DNA from 2 places in the Streptomyces sp. NPDC059679 genome. Region 1 is predicted to be linked to the other one. Evidence: riboswitches for the same ligand, from Rfam matches in the RefSeq annotation. Region 1 holds a riboswitch; the other holds the start of a gene.
What was found. Region 1 has a riboswitch for glycine ahead of gcvT (glycine cleavage system aminomethyltransferase GcvT). Riboswitches for the same ligand answer to the same signal wherever they lie in the genome.

Region 1 (12,071 bases):
GGCGATCGACAGCGCGGTGAAGGCCGCCCGCAAGTCGGCCGAGGCGGCCATGACTCCGCGGGCGTCTGCGCGCGTCCAGGAGAAGGCACAGAGCAAGGCCCAGGACAAGGGCCGGGACCAGGCCCGCGACCGGAAGCCGTCGGACGACCCCAACGAGGGCCAGAAGCAAGGCCAGAACCAGGGTCAGGACCAGAACCAGGGCCAGGGCCAGAGTCAGGACCAGGAGCAAGGCCAGAACCAAGGTCAGGACCAGGGCCAGATCACCGTGCCGCCGCAGGCCGCCGATCAGGGACAGGCCGGACAGGGACAGGCTGCCGGGCAGGGACAGGCCCAGATGCCGCCGCTCACCCCCCAGGCTCAGCCCACGGACGTCTCGACTGACCCGCTGGACGCGCTGCAGCGGGCGATCGACGACCTGCTGGACGCCATCGCCGCCGGCGACGAGGCCGCGGCCGCCGCGGCGCTCCCCCGTATCGCCGACGCCATCATCGAGCTGATCAGCTCCCTCGTCGGCCCGCTCCCGGGCATGGGCGAGCCGATGACGCCCCCGATGCTGCCGCTGCCGGACGAGGCGTCGACCCTCGCCGACGACGCGTCCGCGCTCGCCGCCCGGCCCATCACGATGGCGGCCGCCGCGGAGCACACCACCCCCGAGCCCGGCGACGACGAGCACGGCAAGAAGGACCACGGAAAGAAGGACCACGCCAAGAACGACCACGCCAAGGACGACCAGGGCAAGAAGCAGGACGCCAAGAAGGCGGAGGCGGGGAAGCGCGACACCAAGCCCAGCGACACCAAGCCCAGCGACACCAAGCCCGGAACCGCCAAGCCCGGAACCGCCAAGCCCGGAACCGACGAGCCCGGCGCCCAGAAGCCCGGCACCGACAAGCCCGGCACCGACGAGCCCGGCGCTCAGAAGCCCGCCACGAAACCGGACGTGAAGAAGCCCGGTACGCAGCGTCCCAGCACGACGGTCCCCAGCCCCCTGTCCGCTCTTGAGCCCGCCACGCCCAAGCTGGCCGAGGACGACTCCGTGGCCCCCATGCCGCTGCCCCACCCGGTCGAGGCGACCGTCGAGGCTCCTTGACGGCAGCGCTCCGCCGTCCCGCCGCGCGTCACTCGAAGCCGATGCGGCGCAGCGCGCTCACGGCCGCCCGATCCAGCAGCGCCACCGAGGCGCAGCCTTCGGGCGGCCGTCCGCGTTCGGCGGCGGCGACCAGCCGCCCCACCGCGCGACGGTGCCGTCCGAAGGCGTAGCGGGAGACCCCGCGGCCGCGGGCGGCCTGCCCCTCCAGGGCCACCGCGGCGTCCACGTCCAGCAGCACCATGTGCAGCCGGCGGCCGGTGCGCCGGGCGTCGCGGGCCAGCCAGCGGCGGACCCAGGAGAGCGTGCCGCAGTCGTGCACCACGACGCTCGCGCCGGAGCGCAGCGCCCGGCGCAGCCCGGCGTAGTGGGCGTAGCGCACCAGCGGGCGGTAGAGGGCGTACGGCAGCCAGCGGGGCAGCCGCCGTTCCCAGCGCTCGCGGGTGTCCTGTGAGTCCACCCGCAGCACCGCGCGCCCGCTCTGGTCCAGGCGGGGCACGGCCCGGCCGATCATGGTGGTCTTGCCGCTGCCGGGCAGCCCGGAGGCGACCACCACGTCCCCCGCGCGGTAGCGCAGCTCGCGCGCGCCGGGCCCGGTCGCCGCCGGGCCGCTGTCGCCGCCGTCGCCGCGCAGATCGTGCACGGGCGCCCTGCGCCCCGGCCTGAGCGCACCTGCGGTCGGCGCCGTGCCCTGCCTCACCGGCAGGGGCCCCCATGTCGTCGCGTACGTACCCTGCCCCTGCCCGTGCACCGTGATCGTCCTCCTAGGTCGGTCACTGCGGCTCGTTCCCGAAGAGTGTCAAGAAAAGGTAATGTCCAGCAAGGTGGTATTCCTGTGGGCTGGGCCTTCATGCCCTGTGAGTCCGGGTGTCCCGGGGAGTCCTGGCGTCCCGGGGGGAAAGCGGTTCTGCCCGCTCGGCTCTTCCCTTCTCGGGCGTACGTGCGATGATGTTGCGCGCAACTCCATACCGGCCGCTTGAATCCGCGCGGGAGAGTCCTCGGCCACCGGCAGCAGTGCCGGCCGTCCGGGGCGCCGAAGGAGCAAGTCCTCCCTTGAATCTCTCAGGCCCCGATACCGCGTGGACGAGGCAGATCTGAAAAGCGAGCCGCTGGCGTGGCTCCACCCACGGTGCAAGCCGGACCGCTCGAAGGAGTGGGTCACGGCGAACCTCTCAGGTTCCGATGACAGATGGGGAGGACACGTTCCCCGTCGTCCTCGTAGCCGTCCCGTCCTGGAGCCAGCACCCATGCCCCATGCCTCAAGCCCCCGCCGCACCGCCCTGGACGCGGTGCACCGCGCGCTGGGCGCCACCATGACCGACTTCGCCGGCTGGGACATGCCGCTGCGCTACGGCAGCGAGCGTGATGAGCACACCGCGGTGCGCACCCGCGCCGGCCTCTTCGACCTCTCCCATATGGGCGAGATCACACTGACCGGCCCGCAGGCCGGCGCCGCCCTGGACCGGGCGCTGGTGGGCCATCTGTCGGCGCTCGCCGTCGGCCGCGCCCGCTACACCATGATCTGCGACGCCGACGGCGGCATCCTGGACGATCTGATCGTCTACCGCCTCGGCGAGCAGGAGTTCCTGGTGGTCGCCAACGCCTCGAACGCCCAGGTGGTGCTGGACGCGCTCACCGAGCGCGCCGAGGGCCTGGACGCGGCCGTACGGGACGACCGGGAGGCGTACGCGCTGATCGCCGTCCAGGGCCCGGCGTCCGCGACGATCCTGGCGGGCCTGACCGACGCCGATCTGGACGGCCTCAAGTACTACGCGGGCCTGCCCGGCACGGTCGCCGGCGTCCCGGCGCTGATCGCCCGTACCGGCTACACGGGCGAGGACGGCTTCGAGCTGTTCGTCTCGCCGGGCGACGCCGAGCGGCTGTGGCAGGCGCTGACCGAGGCGGGGGCCCCGGCCGGGCTGGTCCCGTGCGGGCTGTCCTGCCGGGACACGCTGCGCCTGGAGGCCGGGATGCCGCTGTACGGGCATGAGCTGACCGGCGGCACCACGCCCTTCGACGCGGGGCTCGGCCGGGTGGTGAAGTTCGACAAGCCCGGTGACTTCGTCGGACGCCAGGCCCTGGAGGCGGCGGCGCGGCGGGCCGAGACCGACCCGCCACGGGTGCTGGTCGGCCTGGTCGCGGCGGGCCGCCGGGTCCCGCGCGCCGGGTACGCGGTGGTCGGCGCGGACGGCGCGGTGATCGGCGAGGTCACCTCGGGCGCGCCCTCGCCGACCCTCGGCAAGCCGATCGCGATCGCGTATGTGGACGCCGCGCATGCCGCGCCGGGGACGGCGGGGGTATCGGTGGACATTCGCGGTACCCATGAGCCGTACGAGGTCGTGGCCCTCCCCTTCTACAAGCGGCGCTGAGCCCGTCGCCCGCCGGCGGCGCGCCATCCCGCCCATATCTCCCGTACCGCCTGTCCCATCAGGCAAGACGCGTTTCCCAAGCACTCCCCCGTATCCAGGAGAATCGGACCTATGAACAACCCCCAGCAGCTGCGTTACAGCAAGGAGCACGAGTGGCTGTCGGCCGCCGGCGAGGACGGTGTGTCGACGATCGGTATCACCGAGTTCGCGGCCAACTCGCTCGGCGACGTCGTCTTCGTCCAGCTTCCGGAGGTCGGCACGACGGTCGCCGCGGGTGAGACCTGCGGCGAGCTGGAGTCCACGAAGTCCGTCAGCGATCTTTACGCGCCGGTCACCGGCGAGGTCACGGAGATCAACGAGGACGTGGTGAACGACCCGGCGCTGGTGAATTCCGCCCCCTTCGAGGGCGGCTGGCTGTTCAAGGTGAGGGTGACGGACGAGCCGGACGAGCTGCTCTCCGCCGACGAGTACACCGCCTTCACCGAAAACTGACCCTCTCCTTTCGATCGGGACCCTGATGTCGCTTCTCAACAGCTCCCTGCACGAGCTCGACCCGGACGTAGCCGCCGCGGTCGACGCCGAACTCCACCGCCAGCAGTCCACCCTGGAGATGATCGCTTCGGAGAACTTCGCTCCGGTCGCGGTCATGGAGGCCCAGGGCTCGGTCCTGACCAACAAGTACGCCGAGGGCTACCCGGGCCGCCGCTACTACGGCGGCTGTGAGCACGTCGACGTGGTCGAGCAGATCGCCATCGACCGCGTCAAGGCGCTCTTCGGCGCCGAGGCCGCCAACGTCCAGCCGCACTCCGGCGCCCAGGCGAACGCGGCCGCGATGTTCGCCCTGCTCTCCCCCGGTGACACCATCCTGGGCCTGAACCTGGCGCACGGCGGTCATCTCACCCACGGGATGAAGATCAACTTCTCCGGCAAGCTCTACAACGTGGTGCCCTACCACGTGGACGCCGAGACCGGCCTGGTCGACATGGACGAGGTCGAGCGGCTGGCCAAGGAGCACCGCCCGAAGCTGGTGATCGCGGGCTGGTCGGCGTACCCGCGCCAGCTGGACTTCGCGGCGTTCCGCCGGATCGCGGACGAGGTCGGCGCGTACCTCATGGTGGACATGGCCCACTTCGCCGGTCTGGTGGCGGCCGGGCTGCACCCCTCCCCGGTGCCGCACGCCCATGTGGTGACCACCACCACCCACAAGACCCTCGGCGGCCCGCGCGGCGGGGTGATCCTCTCCACGGCCGAACTGGCCAAGAAGATCAACTCCGCGGTCTTCCCGGGTCAGCAGGGCGGCCCGCTGGAGCATGTGGTCGCGGCGAAGGCCGTGGCCTTCAAGATCGCGGCGGGCGAGGAGTTCAAGGAGCGCCAGCAGCGCACCCTCGAAGGCGCGCGGCTCCTGGCCGACCGGCTCACCCAGCCCGATGTGGCCAAGGCCGGGGTCGCCGTGCTGTCCGGCGGCACCGACGTCCACCTCGTCCTGGTCGACCTGCGCGACTCGGAGCTGGACGGCCGGCAGGCCGAGGACCGCCTCCACGAGATCGGCATCACGGTCAACCGCAACGCCATCCCGAACGACCCGCGCCCCCCGATGGTCACCTCCGGTCTGCGCATCGGCACCCCGGCGCTGGCCACCCGCGGCTTCACCGCCGACGACTTCCGCGAGGTCGCCGACGTCATCGCCGCCGCCCTCCAGCCGTCGTACGACGCGGAGGCGCTCAAGGCGCGCGTCACCGCGCTCGCCGACAAGCACCCGCTGTACCCGGACCTGAAGAAGTAACGGGCCCGGAAGGTGGGCGGGGGCGCACACCCCGCATCCCCGCCCACCCCGCACCACGCACGCAACCACCGTGCGGACGCACCACGCACCCACCGTGCAGACGCAAGGAGTTCACCGGTGGCCATCTCCGTCTTCGATCTCTTCTCGATCGGCATCGGTCCGTCCAGTTCCCATACGGTCGGCCCGATGCGGGCCGCGAGGATGTTCGTCCGCCGGCTGAAGAACGACGGCCTGCTCGCCCACACCACCGCCGTACGCGCCGAGCTCTTCGGCTCCCTCGGCGCCACCGGCCACGGCCACGGCACCCCCAAGGCCGTACTCCTCGGCCTCGAAGGCCACTCCCCGCGCACCGTGAACGTCGAGACCGCCGACGACGAGGTGGAACGCATCCGCACCAGCAAGCGGCTGCGGCTGCTCGGCGCGGAGATCGGCGCCGAGCACGAGATCGACTTCGACGAGACCGCCGAGCTGGTCCTGCACCGCCGCCGCTCGCTGCCGTACCACGCCAACGGCATGACCCTCTTCGCGTACGACGCCGAAGGTCTCCCCCTCCTGGAGAAGACGTACTACTCCGTCGGTGGCGGCTTCGTCGTGGACGAGGACGCGGTCGGCGCGGACCGCATCAAGCTCGACGACACCGTGCTGAAGTACCCCTTCCGCACCGGTGACGAGCTGCTGCGGCTGTCCCACGAGACCGGCCTGTCCATCTCGGCCCTGATGCTGGAGAACGAGAAGGCCTGGCGCACCGAGGCCGAGATCCGCGCGGGTCTGCTGGAGATCTGGCAGGTCATGCGCGGCTGCGTCGAACGCGGCATGTCCCGCGAGGGCATCCTCCCCGGCGGCCTCAAGGTCCGCCGCCGCGCCGCCACCGCCGCCCGCGCACTGCGCGCCGAGGGCGACCCGGCCACCCGCGCCATGGAGTGGGTCACCCTGTACGCCATGGCCGTCAACGAGGAGAACGCCGCGGGCGGCCGGGTGGTCACCGCCCCCACCAACGGCGCGGCCGGCATCATCCCCGCCGTCCTCCACTACTACGCCAACTTCGTCCCGGGCTCGGACTCTGGCTCCCACGACGACGGCATCGTCCGCTTCCTCCTCGCCGCGGGCGCCATCGGCATGCTCTTCAAGGAGAACGCCTCCATCTCCGGCGCCGAGGTCGGCTGCCAGGGCGAGGTCGGCTCCGCCTGCTCCATGGCCGCCGGCGGCCTCGCCGAGGTCCTGGGCGGCTCCCCCGAACAGGTCGAGAACGCCGCCGAGATCGGCATGGAACACAACCTCGGCCTCACCTGCGACCCGGTCGGCGGCCTCGTCCAGATCCCATGCATCGAGCGCAACGGCATGGCCTCGGTGAAGGCCGTCACAGCGGCCCGTATGGCACTGCGCGGCGACGGACGGCACCACGTCTCCCTCGACAAGGTCATCAAGACCATGAAGGAGACGGGCGCCGATATGAAGGTCAAGTACAAGGAGACGGCGCGGGGCGGGCTCGCGGTGAACGTCATCGAGTGCTGAGTGGAGGTTCGCGGCAGTCACCGCACGCCGGACACCCGCCGTCCGAGCGACATCAAAGGGCACCCGCCGTCACCGCACCGACAGGCTGTATCGAATCGATCCCCTCCGTGGGATGGCGCACGAGCCCCTCGCGCGGTCGTGCGCGGCGAGTCAGCCCTGGCCCTGCACGAACTGATCGACAACATCCCCTCAGCAGTGCACATCGCCGTGCCGATGCGACATCGCAGCCGCATCGGCGAGACCCTCGCCCTGTCCGCGCTCGGCCGCTATCTACGCCGCAACGGACGTGGCGGAGTCAGTGAACTCCAGGACATCGCCCGTGAATTGGGCGCGCTGTCCGTCGTCCGCCCCGCCGTGGAGGCGGTGCTCGCCTGATGGTCAACCCGACCCGCGACACCACCGCCGGCCGGGCGGCCTGGCCGACGCGCCGCCGATGGGTAGAAGTCCCGCGTCGCGCTGCTGACGGGCATCTCCGCCGAGGACATCGACCGACTCGGTGGGATCGGCGAGGAGAGGTAACACCCCGGTGGATCGAACGCGCCCCACTCTGCGCTGCCTGACCGAGGACCTGTGCTTACCCGCCCCGCCCATCACGACACCACTGGACGAGGTCGATCACCCTGCGCTGAACAAAGCCCAGGAGCATTTCAACGGCACCGAAGAGCGACCGCACGAACGCATCGGCGCCATCGACGACCAGGTCCTGTTCAAGGTCAAAGTCCAACGATGGCGCCGCCCGCAGTGCCTACAACGCGCAGCACTCCCGCCCACTGTCCACGCAGACGTACGTCGGCGGCCTGCTCCCGGACCGGGATGAACATCCCTGACGGCGGCGCTGGACTCTGCGCCGGGCCGCCGAACGCGTCGGATGGCAGGCCGTGACCCATGACTTTCCTGTCGGAGCCGTGGAGCCACCGAAAGATGCTCAAACGGCAGACGTTCGGCCGCGCCGGCTTCAGTCTCCTGCGCAAGCGGGTCGTGCTTACCTCCTGGCGACGGCCAAGGTCAGCTCGATCTCGAGCAGTCCCCTGCTCGGCAGGCTGGAGACGCCGACCGCGGTGCGGGCGTGCCGGCCGCGCTCGCCGAAGACATCGTGCAGCAGCCGGGACACGGTGTCGAGGACGCGGCTGTGCTCTTCGAAGGCGGGCTCGGCGTTGACGAACCCCCGCAGGTGCAGGACCCGTTCGACAGCGTGAAGGCCGCCCAGTTCATGCCGCAGGGTGCTCAGGGCGCGCAGCGTGCAGGCCCGGCCGGCACGGGCGAGGGTCTCCGGGGCGGTTGCGGGGCCGACGGGGCCACGCACCACGCCGTCGCCCTCCCGGGAGAGTTGCCCGCTGACCAAGGCAATGCCCCCGTGCACGGTGACGGGCTGGTAGTCGCCGTGGGGGCGGGGTGGTTCGGGCAGCGTCAGGCCGAGGGCCGCGAGCCGTGCCTCGGGGGTCAACGGGTGCTCCTCTCAGCGCCGTCAGCGAGGGCCACGGCGCCGCCCAGCCGCAGGCCGGTGACCGCGTCACCGTCGCGCGCGAAGCGCACGTCAATGCGGGAGGGACGGCCCATGGCCCGGCCCTGGCGAACATGCACCGCCCCGGCGTTCGGGGCGACGCGGCCGGCAGCGAGCAGGCCGGTGACGAGCGCGGTGGCGGCGATGCCGGTGGCGGCGTCCTCGGGGTAGCCGGAGGACCGGGGGAACTGGCGGGCGTCGAAGACCGGGCGGCCCGGATCACTCACCGCGTAAGGGTAGAGGCCGGTGGAGTCCACCAGGGTGCAGGCCTCCTCGACGCGGTCGAAGTCGGGCCGCAGGGCGTCCAGAAGAGCGGGGGAGGCGAGCGGCAGCAGGGTCTTGACCCGGCTGGTGCTGGCGTTTTGCACCGGCGCCGGGGCGAGGTCGTCCCGCGTGATGCCGAGCACATCGAGCAGGAACTCGACCCGGTCGTCCGCCAGGGAATCGACGGCGCCGAGAGGCTGACTGATCTCCACGGTGCGCCGCCCGACCGGGCCACCGAGCCGGCCGAGGACGATGCCGCTGGGGGTGAACACGCGGACCTCGTCGCCAGGTAGGCGACCGAGCCGATCCAGCAGCCACAGGGCGCCGACGGTGACGTGGCCGCACATCGACATCTCATGGTTCGGCACCCAAAAGCGCAGGGCGAGGTCGCAGCCGGAGCCGACCGGCGCGGGCAGGACGAAGCCGCTCTCGTGGCCGGAGCGGCGGGCGACGTCCCGCATCTCCTCGTCGGTCATCGTGGCCGCGTCGACCACGATCGGCGCCGGGTTGCCGCCGCCGGGTCCGTCGGCGAAGACGGTGACGAAGTGAACTTCGGGAAACATCGGTGCTCGACTTCCTTTCGGGTGTCCGGCTTTGCCGGGGTGCGGTCAGGGGGCGACGGACGTGGCGGCGGGTTCGGGAACGAGGCTGATGGCCGCGCGGCGGCGTTTCGCGGTCACCCACAGCACGACCGCGACGACCAGAGTGGCCAGTGCCTGCATCGCGGGCTGGAGCAGCAGCGGGGTGTCCGGCTGCACAAAGCCCTTGGCGATCATGATGACGGAGACGACGATCGCGGCCGGAGCGGCGAAGAGCAGTTCGCGGCGCTCGACGAGGGTCTGCGCCCACTGCGGGCGGAGGGCCGCCGGGCGCAGCCTCAGGCCGAGCCAGCCGACACCCACGACGGCGATCACCAGCATGAACGTCACCGAACGCAAGGCGATGCCGATCTGGAAGCCGGCGGTGGCCTCCTCCACGAGGAAGATCAGGCCCAGCACAGCCGTGACCAGGACGGGAACGACGGGGACCTGTCGACGGGTGGTGCGGGCGCAGGCCGCGGGCAGCAGTCCGTCCTGGCTCCACGCGTACATCACGCGGGAGCAGTCGACCATCAGCGGCGCGACGGTCTTGCCTGCCACCACGACGACGAAAAGGTCGAAGACGACTGTGACGGCGCGCGGGGCGAGCACGGCGATGATGCCGGGGATGGAGGCAGCGTCCTGGTGGCCGGCCTCCGCCAGCGGGTGCACGGCGTACCAGGGAACGGCGTGGAAGACGGAAGTGGCCACGACACCGTACAGCACAATGGCCACGGCCCAGCCACGCACCAGTCCGCGGGCCAGGGTGCCGCCGTCACGCGTCTCGCCGCCGAGGGAGGGCGCGGCGCTCACGCCGCCGTAGGAGTAGATGAAGAGCACCAGGACGCCGAGGAACGCGCTGAGGCTGGGGGTGTCGTCGGCGGGGCGGTGCACGGGGTGGCCGAGGAGGGTCGCGGCGTGTGCGGCGAAGGCGTGCGGGTCACCGGCCAGGCAGACCGCGACGGTCAGCACGACGACGCCGAGCACCATGGCGAGCATGACGGCCATGACGCGCCCAAAGGAGCGGATGCCGCCGAGCTGAAGCAGGGTGAAGACGAGTAGGAGGCCGGCGCCGAGCACGATGTGGCCGCCGGGACTCTGGGCGAGATCGGCGCCGGATGTCCAGCCGACGGCCTTCAGCAGGCTGCCGAGGAAGACGGCGAAGCCGTAGCTTTGGAATCCGATCGAACCGACGACTCCGACCACGTAGAGGGCGCTGGCGGCGAAGCCGGTGCGGAGTCCGACGGTGCGAGTCATCCAGACGTAGACCGACCCAGCGCGGGGCAGTGCCTGAGCGAACCGGGCGAAGAGCCACACAGCGGGGCCGAGCAGGAAGCCGGAGACGACGAGGGCGACCGGCACGAGGTAGGTCACGCCCGGCTGGGCGCCCAGGGCGTTGACGAGGACGAGGTTGACGCCGCTGCCGTACTCGGCGGCCAGGGTGGCAGCGGCGACGGCAAGAGTGCCCACGACGCGGGCAAGGGGGGATACGGCGGGCAGGGTTGACGCTGTCTTCTGGGGCATGGAAGACCTTCCATGGACGTACGGAACGGGAGGGAGCGCCCGGGGAGGGAGCGCCCGGGGAGGGAGCTCCCGGGGAGGGGCGCGCGGAGCGGGAGTCCCGGGACTGGACGAGCGGGACGGCAGGGGTGCGGAAGGGGCCGCGTGCCGCGGGCTGCGGCGCTGACGGATGGCCGACCGGGCGGAGACGAGGTCCGCCGCACGGAGCGGTGCGCGCGAGGTTGAGCGCGCGGAAGGGGGCCCGCGGGCATGGGGCACCGGAGCACGGTGGAGCCCGCACAGGCCAGCCGATCACCTGGACCGGGTCGAACGGTGATGGATGGCGCCCGTCACTGGGTGGGAACGGGCGCGTCGGAGGAGGACAGAGTCAGACGCTCACTCCGGCAGCGGTCAGAGCCTCGCGGCCGAGGGTGGTCACGTCGAGCCGGCGGCTGCCGTGCCGGGGCCGGATCCACTGCCGCGCGAGGAGTCCCTGGGCGACGGCGGCGCCGAGTGCGCCCCCGAGGTGGGGGGCCTTCTCGGTCCAGTCAGGGCAGCCGTAGGCGAAACGGCGGCGAGCGCCGAGCAGCGGTTCCCACTCCGCGACGCCGAAGTCGGGCAGCACGTCGCCCGCGGCAGGGCCGACGGCGAGGTCCCCGTCGTCGAGCGGATCGCCGACGAGGGCGCCGCGGTCGATCAGGGTGCGCAGTACACCGACCCCAAGGTGGCCGCCAACGTGGTCGTAGCAGCCGCGGGCCTCGCCATGCCCGGGCAGGTCCGGCGTGTCGGCGCAGGTGACTCCGGCGGCGGCGCGCAGGTTGGCGAGCACCTCCGCCAGGTAGGCGTTGGGCAGCCGGTAGAGGCTCTGCCGGCCCTGGCGCTCGGTGACCAGCAGCCCGGCCTTGCGCAGCACGGCGAGGTGATTGCTGACCTGGGCCTGCGACTGTCCGGTCACCTCGACCAGTTCGCTGAACGGGCAGGGCCCGTGCTGCGAGACGTGGGTGAGCGCCAAGACCCGCAGCGGGTGCGCCAACTGACGGCTCAGCTCGGCGACCGCAAGGGCCGCCTCGCCCGCCGTCGCGGAACCGTCGGCCATCTCCCCTTCACCACCATGTTCCATGACTTCATGCAACATGGCGGAAGGGGGGTGTGTCAATGGTTCGACTCTGTCTCACTTTCGGGATGCTGTTGATGATCTTCACTCGGTGGGGTGAAGTCTGCGGACCTCGACGGTGGTGATGTCTTCGTGGTGTTGCGCTGGTGCAGCGGGTTGGACTCGGCGGTCGGAGGGGTGGCCGCAGTGGCAATGGGTTCGGTTTCGGGGCGAGTGATTCCGCCGTTGACGGTGCGGATGGCACGGGCGTTCGCCGACCTGGCCGTCGACGTCCGCGCGGGCGCGTTGCCGGTACCCCGCACCCACAGCGAGGACCCGGCACTCATGATCGTCTGTCACCGCGCCGCAGACCGGGCCGAGTCGGCG
Region 2 (12,071 bases), on a different contig from region 1:
GATGGAGTCCTGCTCGGACGACGCGGTGCGCCTCGGGGTGGCCGCCTCCCCGGACATCGCCCCGGCGCTGCGCGAGGTCGCCGAGCGCGCCCGGTCCGCCCATGTCCGCTCCGATGGCCGCTGCCTCGATGTGAAGGTCACCAGCCGGGTGCCGTACGAGGTGGCCGACGCGCTCGGCGACGACAGCCGCGACCCGGGTTTCCAGGTGTGGCTGCCGGACTCCAGCGTGTGGGTCGACCGCGCGGCGTCCTCCCCCGCCAAGTCCGTCCCCCTGGACACGCTCGGCGGCGTGGCGTCCTCGCCGGTGGCCGTGGCGGCGACCCCGTCGGCCGCCAAGCGGCTCGGCTGGCCGCAGAAGAAGTACAGCTGGGCCCGGCTGACCGGGGCCGCGACCGGGGACGAGGATCTGCGGCTCGGGGCCGCGGACCCGGCGCGCAGCGCCACCGGGCTGCTCGCGCTGGCCCGCGTCAACGCCTCGATAGCCAAGGAGAGCGGCGGACCGGGAAAGGGCGGCGGGGCCGATACGCGGGCCGCGGCCGCCGCGAAACTCCTGTCCCAGCGTGTCTCCGACGGCGACGACCAGGTGCTGACCACGCTGCCGCGCGACGACTCGGGCGCGGAGGCGGGGAATCCGCGGCGCAATCAGGCGCTGTTCCTGTCCGAGCAGGCCGCCTACCGCCATAACGCGGCGGCCGGGGGCGCCCCTCGGCTCCAGCTGTTCTACCCCGAGGACGGCACCGCCGAGCTCGACTATCCGTACACGGTGCTCAATGACGACGCGCTCACCACGGCGCGGGCCCGCGCCGCCACCCGGTTCATGACCTTTCTCTCCGACACCCAGAACCGCCGGGTACTCGCGCGGCACGGCTTCCGGCCGGCAAGCGGCAAGGCGGTCGAGGAGGTGACCCGTACGGCGGGCGGCAAGGCCCCCCAGCCGTACGCGGTGGTCCCGGCCTCCGGTCCGTCGGGCGCGGAGCTGGAGACCGCGCTGGGCATGTGGACGATCACCGTGCAGAGTGCCCGGCTGAACACGGTCGTCGACGCCTCGGCCTCCATGGCGGCCCCGGTGCCCGGCCGGAACGGCGAGTCCCGGATGGCCGTCACCAAGGCGTCCCTGCTGCGGGCGCTGGCGCAGTTCACGCCGGACGACGAGATCGGGCTGTGGGAGTTCTCCCGGCGGCTCGACGGCGCCCGGGACTACCGGGAGCTGGTGCCCACCCGACGGCTGGGCCTGCGCGACCCGGACGGCTCCACCCAGCGCGACCGGCTGACGGCCGCCTTCGGCGCCCTGGAGCCGGTGCCGGGCGGGGCGACCGGGCTGTACGACACGGCGCTCGCGGCGTACCGGAAGGCACGCGACGGCTACGCGCAGGGCAAGTTCAACGCCGTCGTACTGCTCACCGACGGGTCCAACCAGGACGAGGGCAGCATCTCGCGCAAGGCGCTGGTCGAGCAACTGGGACGGCTCACCGACCCGAACCGCCCGGTGCCGCTGATCGCCATCGCGGTCGGGCCGGACGCCGACCTGTCCGCATGCGAGGACATCGCGGAGGCGACCGGCGGCTCGGCGCAGCGGGTGGCGGACCCGGCGCAGATCGACAGCGTGATCCTCAAGGCGATCGTGTCGGCGAGCCGGTCGGGCACGGAGAACTCGGGCTGAGCGCACCCCCCCTTTTTTTGCGGCTCGCCACGCGGCGGAGCCGCATATCGGTACAGTCCCCCAGTCCCGCTCGGCGGGGGCACCTCCCAGCGTTGGCTCGGGGCGCCCCCGGCCGGTGCCGGGTCAGCCGGGAAGGCCGGCCGGCCAGGTGTGGACCGGTTCGCCGGTGCGCATCAGCTCGCCGTAGCGGCGGGTCACCGCCGCCAGCGCGGCGTCCCGCCCGAGGCCGCTCTCCCGCGCCCGGTGGTACGCGGCGGCCTGCCAGGACGCGCCGTTGACGCGGCGTCGGCAGCGCTCCTCGATGATCCCCAGGTAGCGCTCGCGGTCGGCCGGCGGGACGCCCCAAGCGGCGAGCCCCGCGGCGGGGGGTCGGGGGGGCCCTCCCGGGCGGCGCGTTGGCGGGGGCGGGGGCTGCGCTCCTGGTTGAGCCCCCGGTCGCGGGGGGGGGGGGGGGGCCCGCCCCCCCCGGCGTCCCCCCCGGCGGCGGCCAGCGGCAGCAGCTCCTCCTGGACGAGCCGGACGGCGGGGATCCGCACCATCGAGGAGGACCGGCCACCCGGCTTGGGCCACCGCAGGACCGCGTCGATGCCATGGCGGCAGGCCGTGTCGAAGTTGGCCGCCGCGGCCTCGAACGGCAGCCGCTTCCATATCGGGCGCGGCTCCTCGGCGAGCGCCCGCACCAGGCCGTAGTAGAAGGCGGCGTTGGCGATGACGTCGCTGACGGTGGGCCCGGCGGGCAGTACGCGGTTCTCCACCCGCAGATGCGGTACGCCGTCGGCGACCGCGTACACGGGGCGGTTCCAGCGGTAGATGGTGCCGTTGTGCAGCACCAGCTCGCTCAGCCGCGGCACCCCGCCGTCGTCCAGCACCCGCAGCGGATCCTCGTCGTCCGCGGTCGACAGCAGGGGCGGGAAGAAGCGCAGATTCTCCTCGAAGAGCTCGTGCGCGTCGCTGATCCAGCGCTCGCCGAACCAGGTACGCGGCCGCACGCCCTGGGCCGCGAACTCCGGCGGGCGGACGTCGGTGGCCTGGAGGAACAGCGGCGGGCGGGACTCGCGCCACACCTCCCGGCCGAACAGGAAGGGGGAGTTGGCGCCCACCACGATCTGCGCGGCGGCCACCGCCTGGGCCGCGTTCCACACGGCCGCGAACCGGCCCGGGGTCACCTGAAGGTGCAGCTGGACCGAGGTGCAGGCGGCCTCGGGGGCGATCGAGCCGGAGGCGAAGCGAAACCGCTCCTCGCCCTCGACATCGATCAGGAAATCCTCGCCGCGGGCGGCCAGCATCTGTTCGTTGAGGAGTTTGTAGCGGTCGTCGTAGGAGAGGTTGGCGGAGCCCAGATCGCGGGCGACAAGGGTCGGGAGAATTCCGATCATAACGATCTCGGAGTCGACTTCCCCCGCCTTGCGATCGGCATATGACAAACCGGTCCGGAGCTCTTCCGCCAACTGGTCGAGAACCCTGCCGTGCAAACGGTGTGGCACGATGTTTACTTCAAGATTGCACTGTCCGAGTTCGGTCTGGAAATCGTGACTCGCGATTCTCTCCAGAACCTCGGCGTTCATCATCCTCGGCATCCCGTCGGACCCCGCGAGATTCAGCTCGATCTCCAGCCCCATGAGATTCTTGGGGCGGTCGAAACGCTTCTCGGCCAGGAGCCGGGCCAGCGCCTCCAGGCCCTGCCGGAGCCTGGCGCGCTGCCGCTGCCGCCCGGACGGATCGAACTCTCCGGCCACGACCTTCTCCCCCATCGAAGCGTCCCTTCCTCGAGTGGATCAACGGCTCCTGGCCGCGCACATCACGCACGATGATGCCCAGCCAATGTGATCGATAACGCCACACATGGACTGCCCAACCGATAGGCTCTGCACAACGCCGGATTGCCGTGATGAAAAACACCCGCCAGATCAAGCCTACCCAGGCTGGGTTAAAATGCCAGGTCATATCCGTGCATATGGCAGAGAATCGGCGAAAATCCCCTCGTCCCGGCGGGCCGGATTACTGCTTGCCCGCAATACCGGGGACAGGTACATGAAACACGACGGGAACACTTGTCGTATAAACTCGGCAACCGAGGCAGAGAGACAGCGCCCTGACATCTCGTCAGTGCCCCTCTGACCCGCGTTACACCGACAGCGTCATCCGCACCTGGCACGCCAGCGCTCCACCGTGTCTCCGAAGTGAGAGGCGACCCACCATGCCGCTGCACGTCCCCTCGGCTCCAGCGCCTGCTCTGAACAGCATCCGCACGGCCCTCGGTTCTCCCACCGCCGTCCGCACCCCGCTCCTCGCCACCCTGGACGGGCCCTTTGAGCTCGAACTCCCCCTGCCCGTCCACGTCCTGGACGACATCACCGCCCCCGACGGCCCGCCGGGCGCCCGGCTCACCGGATGGCGGTTCCTGATCCGCGACGGTGAGCGCACGGTGGCCTCCGCCGAGGCGATGCTGACGGCCGACGGCTGGGTCTTCTCACACTTCTCCGAAGGCCCGTATGTGTCGTCGGCCGAACTGGCGCTGAGCCAGGCCGAGTCGCTGCCCTCGGTGTACCAGCCCCGGCTGCTGTCCATCCCGGAGCTGTACATGCTGACGCTGTGGCTGCGCGGCGACCCTGACGTCGACGCCGAAGAGGGCCGCCTCGCCGCGGCCGATCTGCTGGTGCCGCTCACCCCCGCCCCGCCCGGAATCGCCGCTCACCGCGCGCACCGCGCCGCGGACCTGCTGCCGGTGCTCACCCTCCGGCTGACACCGACGCCACTGCTGGGCTCCTCGGCCTGACCGCCCGCCGCCGAGCACTGCCCGCGGCCGCCGCCGCCCGCGCCCGAGCGCCCCGTGATCCCCCGGATCGCGGGGCGCTCCGCTGCGGGCTCGTAACAGTCCCGGCAGGATGAACCGCCGACCGGGTGGATGCGTCATTATCTAGCGGGTACCGGTGCCGCGAAATCCGTGCGAAAACCGGCCCTTAGGGCAACACTTGGAGCAACAGACCGACTGACCAACGGGGGGCGGCCATGACTGCCGCAGCAAGTCACAGGACACTCACCACATCGCAGCGAGAGATCCCTTCCATGTGCCAGCACCAGCCACCGTGCCCGTCTGCCGACTCCGCCGACCGGGAGGCCGCCCATCTCGTGGCGCACCACCCCGAGCAGGGCTGGAGCCTGCTGTGCAACGGCGTCCTCTGCTTCGAGGACACCGGTGAGCTTCTGCCGGACGGGCAGATCATCGCACCGCACCGGCCGCTGGACGCCGAGCGCGTCGTCACGGCGGCCTAGCGAACCTTCAGGGGCCGGCCCGGCGCCTCAGCCGCACCGGCCCCGTACCCGACCGGGCCCGCCCGGTCAGCTCTCGTACGACTCCAGCGGCGGGCAGGAGCAGACCAGGTTGCGGTCGCCGTACGCGCCGTCGATCCGCCGTACCGGCGGCCAGTACTTGTCGGCCGGCGACACCCCGGCCGGGAAGGCCGCCTCCGCCCGGGTGTAGGGGTGCTCCCACTCCCCGCTGAGCGCGGCCGCCGTGTGCGGGGCGTTCCGCAGCGGGTTGTCGTCCTGGGGCCACTCCCCCGAGCCGACCTTCTCGATCTCCGCCCGGATCGCGATCATCGCCTCGCAGAACCGGTCCAGCTCCGCCAGGTCCTCGCTCTCCGTCGGCTCGATCATCAGCGTGCCGGCGACCGGGAACGACATCGTGGGCGCGTGGAACCCGTAGTCGACCAGCCGCTTGGCCACATCGTCGACGCTCACGCCGGTCGCCTTGGTGAGCGGACGCAGATCGACGATGCACTCGTGGGCGACCAGGCCGCCGGGGCCGGTGTAGAGCACCTGGTAGTGCGGCTCCAGGCGCTTGGCGATGTAGTTGGCACCGAGCACCGCCACCTGGGTGGCCCGGCGCAGCCCCTCGGCGCCCATCAGCCGGACGTACGCCCAGGAGATGGGCAGGATGCCCGCCGAACCCCAGGGCGCGGCCGCGACCGGGCCCACGCCCGTCGCCGGGCCCGCCGCGGGCTGGAGCGGGTGGTTGGGCAGATACGGCGCCAGGTGCTCGCGCACCGCGACCGGGCCCACCCCGGGGCCGCCGCCGCCGTGCGGGATGCAGAAGGTCTTGTGCAGGTTGAGGTGGGAGACATCGCCGCCGAACCGGCCCGGCCGGGCCAGCCCCACCAGGGCGTTGAGGTTCGCGCCGTCCACGTAGACCTGGCCGCCCGCGTCGTGCACGGCCGCGCAGATCTCGCTGATGTGCTCCTCGAACACGCCGTGGGTTGAGGGGTAGGTGACCATCAGGACGGCCAGTTCGTCGCCGTACCGCTCGATCTTGGCGCGCAGGTCGTCGGCGTCGACCTCGCCGTCCTCGCCGGTCTTGACCACGACGACCTTCATGCCCGCCATCACGGCGCTGGCGGCGTTGGTGCCGTGCGCGGAGGACGGGATGAGGCAGACGGTGCGCCGCTCCTCGCCGTTGGCCCGGTGGTAGGCGCGTACGGCCAGCAGCCCGGACAGCTCGCCCTGCGATCCGGCGTTCGGCTGGAGGGAGACCTTGTCGTAGCCGGTGACCTCGGCCAGCCTCTCCTCCAGCTCACGGATCAGCGTCAGATAGCCCTGGGCCTGCTCGACCGGCGCGAAGGGGTGCAGCGCCCCGAACTCCGGCCAGGTGATCGGCTCCATCTCGGTGGTGGCGTTGAGCTTCATGGTGCACGAGCCGAGCGGGATCATGCCCCGGTCCAGGGCGTAGTCGCGGTCGGCCAGGCGCCGCAGATAGCGCAGCATCGCGGTCTCGGAGCGGTGCCGGTGGAAGACCGGGTGGGTCAGATACACATCGCCGCGCAGCAGGTCAGCGGGGAGCGCGTCGGCCGCCGCGGCGTCCAGCTCGTCGATGGCGGGCAGCCCGCCGTCCACGCCGAAGGCCGACCACACGGCGGCGAGCTGGGCGCGCCCGGTGGTCTCGTCACAGGCGATGCCCACATGGTCGGCGTCGGTCAGCCGCAGGTTGACCCCGGCCTCGCGGGCCGCGGTGACGACCTCGGCGGCCCGGCCCGGGACATACGCGGTGAGGGTGTCGAAGAACGCGCCGTGCACGATCCGAACGCCCCCGGCCCGCAGCCCCTCGGCCAGCACGGCCGCGTAGCGGTGGGTGCGCCGGGCGATGGTCCGCAGGCCCTCCGGGCCGTGGTAGACGGCGTACATCCCGGCCATCACGGCGAGCAGCACCTGGGCGGTGCAGATGTTGCTGGTGGCCTTCTCGCGGCGGATGTGCTGCTCGCGGGTCTGCAGGGCCAGGCGGTACGCCTTGTCGCCGTCGGCGTCGACCGAGACGCCCACCAGGCGGCCCGGCAGGCTGCGGGCGTAGGCGTCGCGGACGGCCATGAAACCGGCGTGCGGCCCGCCGAAGCCCATCGGCACGCCGAACCGCTGGCTGCTGCCGACCGCGATATCGGCGCCCAGCTCGCCGGGCGAGGTGAGCAGGGTGAGGGCGAGCAGATCGGCGGCGACGGTGACCACGGCGCCGAGCTCATGGGCCCGCTCGATGACCGGGCGCAGCTCGCGCACCGCGCCGGAGGCGCCCGGGTACTGCAGCAGCACGCCGAACACCCCGCGCTCGGCCACCTCGGCCGGTATGCCCGCCGAGAGGTCGGCGACGACCACCTCGACACCGGTGGGTTCGGCGCGGGTCCGGATGACCGCGACGGTCTGCGGCAGCGTGTCGGCGTCGACCAGGAACACGCCCTGCTTGACCTTGCCCACCCGCCGCGACAGCGCCATGGCCTCGGCGGCGGCGGTGGCCTCGTCGAGCAGCGAGGCGCCGGCGGTCGGCAGCCCGGTCAGGTCGGCGACCACGGTCTGGAAGTTGAGCAGCGCCTCCAGCCGGCCCTGGGAGATCTCCGGCTGGTAGGGCGTGTACGCGGTGTACCAGGCGGGACTCTCCAGCACGTTGCGCAGGATCACCGGCGGGGTGAACGTCCCGTAGTAGCCCAGGCCGATCATCGGGGAGAGCAGTTGGTTGCGCTCGGCCAGGCCGCGCAGCTCGGCCAGCACCTCGGCCTCGCTGCGGGCCGGGGGCAGCCGCAGCTCCTCGGCGCTTCTGATGACCTCCGGCACGGCGGCCTGGGTAAGTTCGTCGAGAGAGCCGAAGCCGACCTGCGCGAGCATCTTGGCCTGCGCCTCGGAGTCCGGTCCGATATGGCGTCGCTCGAACGGAGTACCGCGTTCCAACTCGGTCAGTGAGGTGCGATTGGCGGTCATCTGCGAGGCCTCCTGGTCTGTACGACCTACGAGGGGCACCACGGTGCGGGTGCCCGAACGGCCTCCCCCTCTGTCATCTCAACCTGAGAGCTTCACCGGCCCGCGGGCGGCGAGCCGGCTTTCACCGTCGGTGAGGAGGGGTCCCGGAGCCGTACTCGCCCGTGGCCCACCCTGCTTTCCAGAGTGACCTCACCCGCGCGGTACGTGTGCCTGAGAGATTCCGGGGAGGATTTGCTCCTTCGGCGCCTCCGACGACGTCGGCGGAGGGCTCTCCCGCACGGGGTCTGCAGCCACCGTCAGCCTACCAGCGAGCCTGTCGCCAGGGTTTTTGGGGAAAGCGCTCGAGTGGACGCGCGCGGCGTTGTGGCTTTTCGTAGGGATCACAAGGAAACAGGGGGAGTCATGAAAAAATCGCCACCTGTGGGAGAGAGTGTGCAGACCGACATCGATCCGCGGACCCTCATCGGCCGCAAGGCCTTCGACCGCGATGGCGCGAAGATCGGCACCGTGGACGAGGTCTACCTCGACGACGCGACCGGCGAGCCGGAGTGGGCGGCGGTACGCACCGGCCTGTTCAGCCGGGACGTGTTCGTGCCCCTCGAACCCAGCCAGGTCATCGACGACACGCTGCGGGTGCCGTACGAACGGGCGCTCATCAAGGACGCGCCGGACTTCGGGGTCGGCCGCCATCTGTCGCCCGAGCAGGAGCTGCAGCTCTACCACCACTACGGCCTGGACGTCACCGGCTGACCTGGGTGAAGCTCCTGGCCCTCGCCCGGGTCGTGGCCCGGCCCCTGGCCCTCGCCCCGGCCCTCGTCCTCGGCCGGGGCGTCGGCGTCGGTGCCGCTCCCGGCGGGCCGGAGCAGCGGCAGCGGGTCCGCGGGCTCCAGCGCCGGGTCGTCGACCGCGAACGTCCGCACCCGGCCCGGTCTGGACCAGGGCTCCTCGAAGCGCACGGTCACCCGCCCGACCCCGCTGCCCTGCACCCACCCCGCCCCGAACTCCGCATGCCGTACATCGCAGCCGGGCAGCCAGCGGCGGGGCCGGTCGGCGCCCTCGTCGTCCTCCAGGGCCGCCAGGGCGGGCTCCGGTGTCGCTCCGGCCTCGCCCGTCCCCCCGGCGACCTCCTGAGCCTCCTGGGCCTCATGAGCGGCGTGGGCGGCCTGGGCGAACAGATCCTCCTGGGTGTAGTCCGCCAGACCGCTCACGCCCACTCCCAGCAGCCGCACACCCGCCGTGGTGTCCACGCCTTCCAGCAGCCGCGCCGCGGCCTCCCGCACGACCGCCGGATCGTCCGTCGGCCCACGCAGCGTCTCCGAGCGGGTCAGCGTGGAGAAGTCGTAACGCCGCACCTTGAGCACGACCGTGCGCCCCGAACGGCCGGCCCCGCGCAGCCGCCGCACACACCGGTCGGCGAGCCGCGCCACCTCCAGCTGCACCCGCGTACGGTCGGTGAGGTCGACGTCGTACGTGTCCTCCACCGATACGGACTTGGCGTCCCGCTCGGCCACCACCGGCCGGTCGTCCTGCCCACAGGCCATGACGTAAAGCGAGGCGCCATGGGCCTTGCCCAGCAGCCGGACCAGCTCCTCCTCCCCCGCCTCCCTCGTCTCGGCGACGGTGGTGATCCCGGCCCGGCGCAGCGCCTCCGCGGTGGCCGGGCCCACCCCGGGCAGGGTGCGCACCGTCAGCGGCCCCAGCAGCTCCCGCTCGGTGCCGGGCTCGATGAGCACCAGCCCATCGGGCTTGGCCCGCTCGGAGGCGATCTTGGCGAGCATCTTGGACCCGGCCAGGCCCACCGAGCCGGTCAGCCCGGTCGCGGCCACGATGTCCGAGCGCAGCCGCTCCCCCACGGCCAGCGCCGCCCCGGCCGTGGCCGGGACACCGCCCGCCTCCAGATCCACGAACGCCTCGTCCAGGCTCAGCGGCTCGACCAGCGGGGACAGGGCGGCCAGCAGGGCCATGACCCCGTCACTCACCTGGCGGTACAGGGAGAAGCGGGGGGTGAGATACGCCGCGTTCGGACACAGGCGGCGGGCCTGGGCCATCGCCATGGCCGAGTGGACCCCGAACACCCGCGCCTCATAGGAAGCCGTGGCCACCACGCCGCGCGGCCCCAGGCCGCCGACGATCACCGGCTTGCCGCGCAGGCTGGGCTTGGCCGCCTGCTCCGCCGAGGCGTAGAAGGCGTCCATGTCCAGATGCAGAATCGTCGGCGCACCCCTCACACCTACAGATGCTGCCGCATGCCACTGACAATCGGGACTACCCATCTGGACTGCCAGTGACCACGGGCCACTGACAACCGGGCGCTGACACCCGGGGGCAGCGGCTCCGCGCTCAGCCCGCGCGGTTGCGGCGCCGGGCGAGTTCGTCGGTGGGGTTGTGTCCCGCCAGCGTCTCGCCGGTGTCCACGCGCTCGCCGTGGAGCTGCGCCAGCGCGCTCTCCACGTCCCGCCACACCACGCCCACGGCGATCCCGAAGACGCCCTGGCCGCCCTGGAGCAGGTCGACCACCTCGTCGGGCGAGGTGCATTCGTAGACCGTCGCCCCATCGCTCATCAGCGTCATCTGGGCGAGGTCGTCGAGACCGCGCGAGCGCAGATGCTGGACGGCGGCCCGGATGTTCTGCAAAGACACGCCGGTGTCCAGAAGCCGCTTGACGATCTTGAGGACGACGACGTCCCGGAAGCTGTAGAGCCGCTGGCTGCCCGAGCCGTACGCGGGCCGCACGCTCGGCTCCACGAGCCCGGTGCGCGCCCAGTAGTCCAGCTGGCGGTAGGTGATGCCGGCGGCCGCGCAGGCGGTCGGCCCGCGATAGCCCACCTTCTCGGGCTTCGCCACGGCGCCTTCGCGCGGCGGCGTGGCCTGTGCCGCCACCCGAGCCTTCAGTACCGGTTCGGCCGGTACGCTCCCGGGGAGCGTGTACGGACCGCCTGCCGCCGTGCCGTCGCCGCTGCTTCTCACGCCGACCTCCGTCCTCGACCTGCCTTCTCGACGGTAGGCAGTCACCCGGGGTGCGTCAACGATCGCCACACTCGGCACGCCGAGTGATAATCACCCTAAGGGTGGTTTCCCGTATCCCTCTGGCGGGAAAGGCTACTCGAATGTGCTGTCGAAGACCGGCGGACAGCACAGCTTCAGCACAGCTCACGGTCCGCCGCTCCCTGGCCGCCGATGGCTCGCCGGCCGGGCTCACTGGCTGCTGGTGCCGAAGTCCTCGGGCGAGATCTGGTCGAGGAACTCGCGGAACTTCTCCACCTCGTCCTCCTGCTCGTCCGGGATGGCGATCCCCGCGTCGTCCAGCACCCCGTCACTGCCGTAGATCGGCGTGCCGGTGCGCAGCGCCAGCGCTATGGCGTCGGACGGCCGGGCGCTGACCTCCACGCCGCTGGCGAACACCAGCTCCGCGTAGAAGACACCCTCGCGCAGGTCCGTGATGCGGACTTCGGTGAGCTGCTGGCCGACCGCGTCGAGCACGTCCTTGAAGAGGTCGTGGGTCAGCGGGCGCGCCGGAGCCATGCCCTGCTGAGCGAAGGCGATCGCCGTCGCCTCTCCCGGTCCGATCCAGATGGGGAGGTAGCGGTCGCCTCCTACCTCGCGCAGGAGCACGATCGGTTGGTTGGAGGGCATCTCCACCCGGACACCCACGACGTCGAGCTCGTTCACACAGCAACCCTAGGACGTGCCCGGCCGGTTTGGATAGTCGGGACCGAGCCGGTCACCGGGAACCGGCCCGCAGAGCGGACTGGACAAAGGCCGCATGAAGCCGCACGGACAGCTCGGCCAGCTCCCGGGCGCTGGCCTCCGCATGGGCTCTGGTCTGCGGATTTGGGTGTCGCCGCAGCGGGGCGACCACCTGCTCGAGCAGTCCCACCTCGCGCTCCGCGGCGGCTTTCATGATCCTCAAATGACGTGGTTCCAGACCGAAACGACCCAGGTCCGCGACGAGCCTGGCGACGGTCACCGCCTCGATACCGTATCCGCCGTCCGCGCCCGGCCCGATCAGCCCGAACGACTCCCACTCGGCCAGCTTCCCCTCGTCGATCCCGGTGGCGGCCAGCAGTTCGGCCCGGCCCACCCGGGCGGCCGTGGGGCGCTCCACGGCGCCCTCCGCCCCCTCCTCGGCCGATGATCCCTCCGGCAGGGCACCGGGGGCCGCGGCGGGCAGCTGGGG

Region 2: it holds a riboswitch for glycine, as region 1 does, so the genes downstream of both, gcvP (aminomethyl-transferring glycine dehydrogenase) here and gcvT (glycine cleavage system aminomethyltransferase GcvT) in region 1, are expected to answer to the same signal.

What each region holds. Positions count from the first base shown of each region.
Region 1 is NZ_JBHWES010000010.1:54,854-66,924, forward strand. Features, by position in the region: gene ACFV2X_RS14075 (hypothetical protein) at 1-1,087, shown strand, start outside; gene ACFV2X_RS14080 (AAA family ATPase) at 1,116-1,784, opposite strand; glycine riboswitch at 2,062-2,172, shown strand; gene gcvT (glycine cleavage system aminomethyltransferase GcvT) at 2,332-3,453, shown strand; gene gcvH (glycine cleavage system protein GcvH) at 3,565-3,945, shown strand; gene glyA (serine hydroxymethyltransferase) at 3,971-5,236, shown strand; gene ACFV2X_RS14100 (L-serine ammonia-lyase) at 5,354-6,748, shown strand; gene ACFV2X_RS14105 (hypothetical protein) at 6,887-7,123, shown strand; gene ACFV2X_RS14110 (RidA family protein) at 7,731-8,192, opposite strand; gene ACFV2X_RS14115 (PhzF family phenazine biosynthesis protein) at 8,189-9,076, opposite strand; gene ACFV2X_RS14120 (APC family permease) at 9,122-10,615, opposite strand; gene ACFV2X_RS14125 (ArsR/SmtB family transcription factor) at 10,980-11,687, opposite strand.
Region 2 is NZ_JBHWES010000011.1:197,388-209,458, forward strand. Features, by position in the region: gene ACFV2X_RS15750 (substrate-binding domain-containing protein) at 1-1,660, shown strand, start outside; gene ACFV2X_RS15755 (glutamate--cysteine ligase) at 1,855-3,411, opposite strand; gene ACFV2X_RS15760 (hypothetical protein) at 3,858-4,436, shown strand; gene ACFV2X_RS15765 (DUF5999 family protein) at 4,727-4,933, shown strand; gene gcvP (aminomethyl-transferring glycine dehydrogenase) at 5,000-7,894, opposite strand; glycine riboswitch at 8,083-8,180, opposite strand; gene ACFV2X_RS15775 (PRC-barrel domain-containing protein) at 8,297-8,644, shown strand; gene ACFV2X_RS15780 (DNA polymerase IV) at 8,620-10,122, opposite strand; gene ACFV2X_RS15785 (MerR family transcriptional regulator) at 10,235-10,861, opposite strand; gene ACFV2X_RS15790 (bifunctional nuclease family protein) at 11,090-11,563, opposite strand; gene ACFV2X_RS15795 (MerR family transcriptional regulator) at 11,616-12,071, opposite strand, start outside.